DNA from 2 places in the Effusibacillus pohliae DSM 22757 genome. Region 2 is predicted to be linked to the other one. Evidence: a T-box and tRNA genes for the amino acid it is inferred to sense, from the RefSeq annotation. Region 2 holds a T-box; the other holds one or more tRNA genes.

Region 1 (4,410 bases), on a different contig from region 2:
TTCCCCGGATCACGGCGTAATACGTTTTGGGTACATGTTTTTTCGGTGACAGCAGTTGATGGGCCAGCTTGCCATCATTCGTCAGCAGCAGCAGGCCCTCCGTATCCTTGTCCAACCGGCCAACAGGGAACGGATGAAATGCGGAATGCTGCGGCTCCAACAAATCGATCACCACTTCCGACAGCCCATCCTCCGTCGCGGAAATCACTCCCTGCGGTTTGTTCATCATCAAATAGATATACACCCGGTATTCGACCGCCTGCCCGTCAACCCGAATCTGGTCGCGGTCGGGCGAAACATGCATACCGGGGTCTTTCGCCAGTTCGCCGTTGACCGTCACCCGCTTTTCTTTCACCAGTTTTTTGATCTCCTTGCGGGTGCCAATCCCGATATGCGCCAACATTTTATCCAGCCGTTGCGTCGCTTTTTCCGCCATCGTTCCACCTCATCGCTCTTCCCCGTCTTCCCAGCGCCAACCGGGAGGAAACTCATTTTTCAGCCAGGTGCCGGCTCCCTTCGCCCAACCGAGCGGAAACCCGTCGGCCGTCACCAGATGCCATCCCTTGGCCCACACGTTTCCTTCGTACTGCAGAGTCTCCCCGCGCAAATAGCGAACTACCAGATAATTCTCCTGCTCGCTTGCTGCTGACAGGTCACACCGCTGCACCGCAGCTTGCACAGCCTCTGGCGGCAGTCCGAGCGCAAAGGCGGCACTGGGGCGAAACCGGCCTTTTTCCACCGTACCCAGCAGCCAGCCGGAACGAATCACTTTCAGCCCCCGCAGCGGCGGCAATTCGTCGCTTTCCCACAGCAGATGACCCGATCGTTCGACCACCGTTCCGCCGGCAGGCAGCAACTGCCGCCACAGATCCGGATAGCCCCACACCTGTCGCGAAAATTCGGCAATCGCTTGCCGGGCTGCCGCCGAAACAGGAGGTGTTTGCGGCTTCCGGATGGCGGCAGCGCGTTCGCTTTCGCTGCCCCTAGTGTGCCCGGCAACGTGTTTCATTTTAGCGGCAAAATGTCCCTCGCCCTTCACCTCATGCGGCCACAGCCGACGCATCCCGACCAGTTCGAATTCCGCATGGGCGGATAGGAAGCGGTCCACCTGCTGTTCATTTTCTTCTCCCGAAAAGGTGCACGTGGAGTACACCATTTCTCCGCCAGAACGCAGCATCGCCGGGACAGCGGCCAGAATCGACGCCTGCCACGCCGAGTATTTGGCCACTTCCTGTTCGCTCCAGCGGTGAGCCATCTCCGGCTCTTTGCGAAACATGCCTTCGCCGGAACAGGGCGCGTCCACCAAAATTTTATCAAAAAAACGGGAGAAAGCGGCTGCCAAACGCTCAGGCGTCTCGTTCAGCACAATCGCGTTGACGATGCCGCAGCGCTCGATATTTTTCAAAAGTACCTTCGCCCGCTGCGGATGCGGATCGTTCACCACCAACAGCCCTTCCCTGCCCAGTTGCGAAGCAAGCTGCACCGATTTGCCGCCGGGCGCCGCACACAAATCGAGCACGCGCTCCCCCGGGCCAACCTGCAGCAGTTCGGCAGGCAGCATGGCGCTCGGTTCTTGTATGTAATAGAGGCCCGCGTAGTAATAAGGATGTTTCGCCGGTCTGACTTCCGCTTCATTGTAATAAAAACCGTCACTGCACCAAGGCACCCGCTCCTGCAAATAAGGGAGCAGTTCCCGCAACCTTTCCGGCGAAATTTTCAAGCGGTTGGCCCGTAATCCGGCCGCCCTCGGCTGCTCGTAACTTTGCAAAAATCGCGGAAACTCGCTGCCCAACTGCCGCTCCATTTTCTCGAGAAACACGGGAGGCAACTTCACCCTGTCACTTCCTTTCCCGCTGGTTAAAAGAAAACGAGGGAGTCCCCGCTCCCCCGTTTGTTAATGTATACACCCGTATGCGATTTCATCAGACTATGGTGGAGGGGGTAGGATTCGAACCTACGAAGGCAAAGCCAACGGATTTACAGTCCGCCCCATTTGGCCACTTTGGTACCCCTCCAAAAAATGGAGCCACCTGCCGGACTCGAACCGGCGACCCCATCATTACGAGTGATGTGCACTACCAACTGTGCTAAGGTGGCACTTGTTTTTGCTGCGTCACTTTGTTTTGGTGGTGGCTCGGGACGGAATCGAACCGCCGACACGAGGATTTTCAGTCCTCTGCTCTACCGACTGAGCTACCGAGCCAAAGTGAACTTGCATAAAAAATGGTCGGAATGCAGGGATTTGAACCCTGGACCTCACGCTCCCGAAGCGTGCGCGCTACCAAGCTGCGCTACATTCCGACATCTTCCGCAAAACGGCACGGCTTACAATGCGCCGAACCCTTTACGACATCTCACTGATGGTGCCGGCGAAGGGACTTGAACCCCCACTCCCTTGCGGGAAACGGATTTTGAGTCCGTCGCGTCTGCCAATTCCGCCACACCGGCCAAGTAACATTTGGTGCGGTCGAGAGGACTTGAACCTCCACGGGCTTGCACCCACAAGAACCTGAATCTTGCGCGTCTGCCAATTCCGCCACGACCGCGTATATTTCGTTTGCCAGACTGGCAATTGGGATCGCTTGCCTTCAGTCTACCGTTGTTTTGTCGCGACAAATGGTATCATACCACGTGTTGCCGCTTCCCACAATCCGGCCGGACGATCAAACGGGAACAAAAAACGGTTCTGTTTCGCCAAAATCCGAAACATTCGCCGCTATTCTTCCGATTTCTTTGTTTTTCTTTAACGATCGGGAGTGCAGTCAACGATCAAATGAAAAAGGCGGCGGGTTTGCTCTCTCGCTGCCCTCGCCGCCGATCGTATCCTGCCGATTTTTAAGACAGAATTGGCTGCGGATCGATCTTTTTCGCCGCTTGCTTGCCACTTTTCTCTTTGTTGATTTCGAACGCGGCAAGTATCGCTTCCGGCTCGTTCAGCCCGGATTGCTTCAACTGCTCGATCGATTCCAGCATCCGCTTGTAATCTTTCGGAATCACTTTCACGAACCTGCCGACCATCTGCTCCCACTGGTCGAGAATCTCCTGTGCGTGCCGGCTCCCCGTGTACTCCACATGCTTTTCGATCATGGATTTGACTTCTGCGATTTCCTGCTCATCTTGCAACGCCTCCAACAGCACCATCTCCCGGTTGCAAAGCGCTGCTAACCGCTCCGCCTCTTGTGCCAGCACGTAGACGATACCGCCCGACATGCCGGCGGCAAAATTCTTGCCGACCGGACCGAGGATGACGACCCGTCCGCCCGTCATATACTCGCATCCGTGATCGCCGACTCCTTCCACCACCGCGTGCGCACCGCTGTTGCGGACGCAGAATCGTTCGCCGGCGATGCCGCGGATGTAAGCCTCACCTGCGGTGGCTCCGTAAAATGCCACGTTGCCGATGATCACATTTTCTTCCGGTACAAACGTTGCGTTTTCCGCCGGGTAAATCGCGATCTTGCCGCCGGACAGGCCTTTGCCCACGTAATCGTTGGCGTCTCCTTCCAAGGTCAGCGTGATGCCTTTCGGAATGAACGCGCCAAAGCTTTGCCCGGCCGATCCTTTGAAATGCAGGCGAATCGTATCTTCCGGCAATCCTTCCGCCCCGCAGCGTTTGGTCACTTCGCTGCCGAGGATCGTGCCTGTGACGCGGTTCGTGTTGCCGATCGGCAGTGTCGCCTGTACGCGCTGCCCTCCCACCAGCGCCGGTTCGCAAAGCTTGAGCAGCTGCTGTCGGTCGAGCGTTTCATCCAGCTTGTGATCCTGCGGCTGCCGGTAGAATCGGCCGACTTCCACCGGCACATCCGGCTGGTACAAAAGCGGGGACAGGTCCAGATGCTTGGCTTTCCAATGCGATTTCGCCCGTTCGCCAACGGTCAGCACATCGGTGCGGCCGACCATTTCCTCGATTGTCCGGAAGCCCAACTGCGCCATGATTTCCCGTACTTCCTGGGCGACAAAGCGCATGAAGTTGACGACATGCTCCGGGTCGCCCATGAACTTCTTGCGCAGTTCCGGGTTTTGCGTTGCGACGCCAACCGGACATGTGTCAAGATGACAGACGCGCGCCATCACGCAGCCGAGAACCACCAGCGCAGCGGTCGAGAAGCCGAACTCTTCCGCTCCCAACAGAGCGGCGATGACTACGTCGCGGCCGGTCATCAGCTTGCCGTCCGTCTCCAGTACCACCCGATCGCGCAGACGGTTCAGCAAAAGGGTCTGGTGGGTTTCCGCCAACCCCAGTTCCCACGGCAGGCCGGCATGCTTGATACTGGTGCGCGGCGACGCACCCGTGCCGCCTTCGTGCCCGCTAATCACGATTACGTCGGCCAGCCCTTTTGCCACTCCGGCCGCGATCGTGCCGACTCCTGCTTTCGCCACCAGTTTGACGCTGATGCGGGCGGCAGGGTT
Region 2 (4,410 bases):
AAGAGGCCGCTTCCAGAACGATATCGGTGGTGGAGCCGCGCACTTCCGAGTTTTCGCCGCCCATCACCCCGGCGATGCCGATCGCCCGCTTCGCGTCGGCGATCACCAGCATCGAAGAATCGAGCGTCCGCTGCTGGCCGTCCAGCGTGACAATCGTTTCCTGCTCTTCCGCCTGGCGGACGACGATCGTCGATTCGGTGATTTCGGCCAGATCAAACGCGTGCAGCGGCTGACCGTATTCCAACATCACATAGTTGGTCACGTCCACGATGTTATTGATCGGCCGAACGCCTGCTGTCAGCAGCCGCATCTGCAGCCAGAGCGGGGACGGGGCGATTTTGACTCCCCTTACCACTTGCGCCGCATAGCGCGCGCAGTTGGCAGATTCGATGCGCACCCGGACCAGCGGCGGGCCGGCCTGGCTATCACTTGAGGGCGAAACAGCCGGATTGCCAGTCTCCGCGGCCTGTTCCGTCCAGGCAAATTTCGGTTGTTTGCCGAGAATCGCCGCCACTTCGTAGGCGACACCCCGATAATTCAAACAGTCGGCCCGGTTCGGGGTCAGCTCCAGTTCCAATACGACGTCATCCAGCCCGAGGACGCGCAAAATCGACTCCCCGACCGGCGTATCGTCCGGCAGAATGTACAAGCCTTCCGTTTGCTCTTTCGGCAGCAGTCGGATGTCCATTCCCAATTCGCCGGCGGAACAGAGCATCCCCTGCGACTCGACGCCGCGCAGTTTCGCCCGTTTGATTTTGACGCCGCCGGGCAGTTCCGCTCCCACCACGGCACAGGGCACTTTTTGCCCAGGCTTTACGTTCGGCGCTCCGCACACGATCTGCAGCTTCTCGGGGCCTCCCGCATCGACCGTGCAGACTTTCAACCGGTCCGCATTCGGATGCGGTTCCGTCTGCAGCACGTGGCCGACCACAACATTCTCGATCCCCTTGTTCAACTGCTCGATCACTTCCACCGGGATGCCGTGGTTTGTCAACAGATCGGCCAACTTTTCCGGTGTCATGTCCGGTCCCAGATCGATATACTCTTGCAACCAGTTGTATGAAATCTTCATCGACAATCCCTTCCCTTACGAGCGACTCGCAAATTGCTTGAGGAAACGAACATCGTTCACATAAAAATAGCGGATATCGTCGACGCCATACTTGAGCATGGCAATTCGCTCGACCCCCATACCGAACGCGAAGCCCGTGTACGTTTCCGAATCATAGCCAGCCATCTCGAGCACGCGCGGATGCACCATGCCAGCGCCCAAAATCTCAATCCAGCCGGTATGCTTGCAAATCCGGCAGCCATCCCCGCGGCATGCCATGCAGGTGACATCCACTTCGGTGCTCGGCTCGGTGAACGGAAAATAGCTGGGACGCAAGCGAATTTGCTGCTCCGGACCGAACATCTGGCGGGCGAATGTCAGCAAAATCCCTTTCAGATCGCTCATCCGGATCTGGCGATCGACGACCAGCCCTTCCACCTGCGTAAACAGGTGGGAATGGGTTGCGTCATCGTCGTCCCGCCGGTAGACACGGCCGGGACAAATGATGCGAACCGGCACGGTTCCCTTTTTCGCCTCCAGCGTGCGCACCTGCACCGGCGAGGTGTGCGTCCGCATGAGGATTTCTTCCGTCAGATAAAAGGTGTCCTGCATGTCGCGGGCCGGATGATTTTTCGGGATGTTCAGCGCTTCAAAGTTGTAATAATCGGTTTCCACTTCCGGCCCTTCCGCCACTTCGAAACCGAGTCCGATAAAAATGTCCTCAATCTCCCGGATCACTCGGTTCAGCGGGTGCACAACACCGACGGGAACCATCCGCCCGGGAAGCGTGACATCGATCGCTTCCGCTTTCAGTTTTTCTTCCAGCGCTTTCCGCTTCAATTCCGCTTCTTTCTGCTCATAGGCATGTTCCAAAGCGGAACGGACGTCGTTTACCAACTGTCCGACCAGCGGGCGCTTCTCCGGAGACAATTGCCCCATCCCTCGCAGAATCGAGGTGAGCTCCCCTTTTTTGCCCAAATACTGCACTTTCCACTCTGTCAGTTCGTTTTGCGCTTCGCATTTCGCCAACTCGTCCATCGCCTGCTCGCGCAACTTCTGCAGCTGCTCCTTCATGTGGATCCTCCTACTCACAAAGTAAAAAGCCTTTCATCCGGCAAGGGACGAAAGGCTGTTCGATTCCGCGGTACCACCCTTATTAAGCAGACGGTCGTCTGCTTCTCTCATTTGCGATAACGGGAACATCCCGGCCCACCCTACTGCAGATCACCGATTTTTATCGAAAAATCGGATCTGGTTCAGGCGGCAGCTTCGGAGTGAACTTCCGGCCCAGTTATCCCTGGAGATGCTCGCAGTCTGTGGCATCTCCTCCCTGTAAGGGCATACGCTGTCCGTACTCTCTCCTGCATTGCTGTTCGCGTTTGGAATTTTGCTTTTAAGTATAGTACAGCCGCATGCGGAACGCAAGGAGTTCCTGGTTTCGCCGTTCCCTGCTTCGCGTGTTTATTTTGTCCCGTGCAGCGATTGGACCGCCTGCTCGATTTGCCGCAGCGCTTGCTCCACAAGGGCGCGCGGGCACGCGATATTCATCCGCATAAACCCTTCGCCGCCTTGGCCAAACATATGGCCGCCATTCATTGCCACCTTCGCCCGGTCAAGCATAAACCGGTCCAGCTCTCCGGCGGAAAGCCCCAATTCCCGGCAATCCAGCCAGACCAGGTAGGTGCCTTCCGGCTCGATCACTTTGATTTGCGGAATCCGTTCTTGACAGTAACGGCTGACCAAATCCACGTTTCCTTGCAGATACTCGATCAACTGCTCCAACCATTCTTCGCCGTGGCGATAGGCGCTCTCCAGGGCGACGACCCCAAACGTGTTGGGCGAACCGATGGCCAACCGGCCGATCTCCCGCTGAAACGCACGGCGAAGCTGGCTGTTCGGAATAATGACGCTGGCGGTTTGCAGCCCCAACAGGTTGAACGTTTTGCTGGGCGAAATGCAGGTGATCGAGCGGTCGGCAAACTCTTGCGAGATGGAAGCAAAAGGGATATGCCTGTTTGGCCTGTACACGAGGTCAAAATGAATTTCGTCCGAAATGACGAGAATGTTGTGCTGCCCGCAGATTTCCCCCAACCGCGCAAGCTCTTCCCAGCTCCAGACCCTCCCCACCGGATTGTGCGGACTGCAAAGAATCAGCATTTTGACGGCCGGGTCGATTTTCGCTTCGAGATCGTCAAAATCCATCGTATAGCGCCCGTTTTCCCATTTCAGCGGATTGTTGACGATTTCCCGCTGCTGCCCCCGGATGATGCGGAAAAACGCATGGTAGACGGGCGGCTGGATGATGATTTTATCGCCCGGTTGTGTAAACGCTCCGATCAGCACGGAAAGAGCCGGCACTACACCGGGACCATGTGCGATCCATTCTTTCTCGATGTGCCAATCATGCCTTCTTTTCAGCCACTCGACAATCGAGTCATAATACGAATCGGGTCTCATCGTGTAACCGAAGACGCCGTGTGCCACCCGCCGCTGCAACGCTTCCATGATAGGCGCGGGAGACATAAAATCCATGTCCGCCACCCACATCGGAATTGCGTTCTTCACGCCAAAGCGCGCTTCCAAACCGTCCCATTTTTCACTGGCAGTGTTCAGACGATTGATTTCCCGGTCAAAGTCATATCTCATCCTGCCACCTCCTTACGCGCCTACTCCTTCACCCTTCTTTGCCTCAGCGCTTCGTACAGAATCACGCTCGAAGAGATGGCAGCATTCAAGGAATCGGCTTTGCCGGGCATCGGAATCGACAACCAACGGTCGATCGCTTGTCGGATTTCCTCGGAAATACCATGCGCCTCGGAGCCGATCACAACCGCGATCCCGCCTGCCAAATCTTGCGAGTAGAGATCCGTTTCGACATCGGTCGAAGTGCCGATGACGGTCACCTGATGTTCCCGCAAAATCGGCAGCAATTCTGGCAAGGAAACTTCTACAATCGGCAAATGAAACAGCGATCCCATCGTCGCCCGAACCACTTTCGGGTTATAGAGGTCCACGCTGCCCGTTCCGACAAACACCGCCGTCGCCCCGACCGCATCCGCCGAGCGAATCATCGTGCCGAGATTTCCCGGATCCTGAACCGCATCCGCCACCAGATACAACGGATTCTGCCTGGCGGCGAGCAAGCCTTGCCAGTCATGCTGATACTGCTGGCCGATCGCGATCACGCCTTGCGGCGTCCTGGTATCTGCCACATGCTCAATCACCGCCTGGTTGACCTGGATCAGTTCCGCGCCGAGCGAAAGGGACCCGTTGAGAATCCGGTCGACCCGTCCGGTCGGCAGCAGCTCCTCGAGAATCAGCACCGTTTCCAGCGGCGCCCCCGATTCCACCGCGTCCTC

The links. A T-box is a leader RNA that pairs with one kind of tRNA and senses whether it is charged. The one in region 2 lies ahead of pheS (phenylalanine--tRNA ligase subunit alpha), so its partner is inferred to be a tRNA-Phe.
Region 1: it encodes a tRNA-Phe, which carries the amino acid that the T-box ahead of pheS (phenylalanine--tRNA ligase subunit alpha) is inferred to sense. The anticodon was not compared.

The regions. Positions count from the first base shown of each region.
Region 1 covers NZ_AQXL01000134.1:116,449-120,858, reverse strand. Annotated here, with positions in the region: gene C230_RS0117375 (pseudouridine synthase) at 1-436, opposite strand, end outside; gene C230_RS0117370 (RsmB/NOP family class I SAM-dependent RNA methyltransferase) at 446-1,834, opposite strand; tRNA gene C230_RS0117365 (tRNA-Tyr) at 1,931-2,015, opposite strand; tRNA gene C230_RS0117360 (tRNA-Thr) at 2,022-2,097, opposite strand; tRNA gene C230_RS0117355 (tRNA-Phe) at 2,128-2,203, opposite strand; tRNA gene C230_RS0117350 (tRNA-Pro) at 2,225-2,301, opposite strand; tRNA gene C230_RS0117345 (tRNA-Leu) at 2,362-2,448, opposite strand; tRNA gene C230_RS0117340 (tRNA-Leu) at 2,460-2,546, opposite strand; gene gltB (glutamate synthase large subunit) at 2,836-4,410, opposite strand, start outside.
Region 2 covers NZ_AQXL01000099.1:14,625-19,034, forward strand. Annotated here, with positions in the region: gene pheT (phenylalanine--tRNA ligase subunit beta) at 1-1,072, opposite strand, end outside; gene pheS (phenylalanine--tRNA ligase subunit alpha) at 1,088-2,125, opposite strand; T-box leader at 2,166-2,427, opposite strand; gene C230_RS0104150 (MalY/PatB family protein) at 2,513-3,697, opposite strand; gene C230_RS0104155 (TrmH family RNA methyltransferase) at 3,718-4,410, opposite strand, start outside.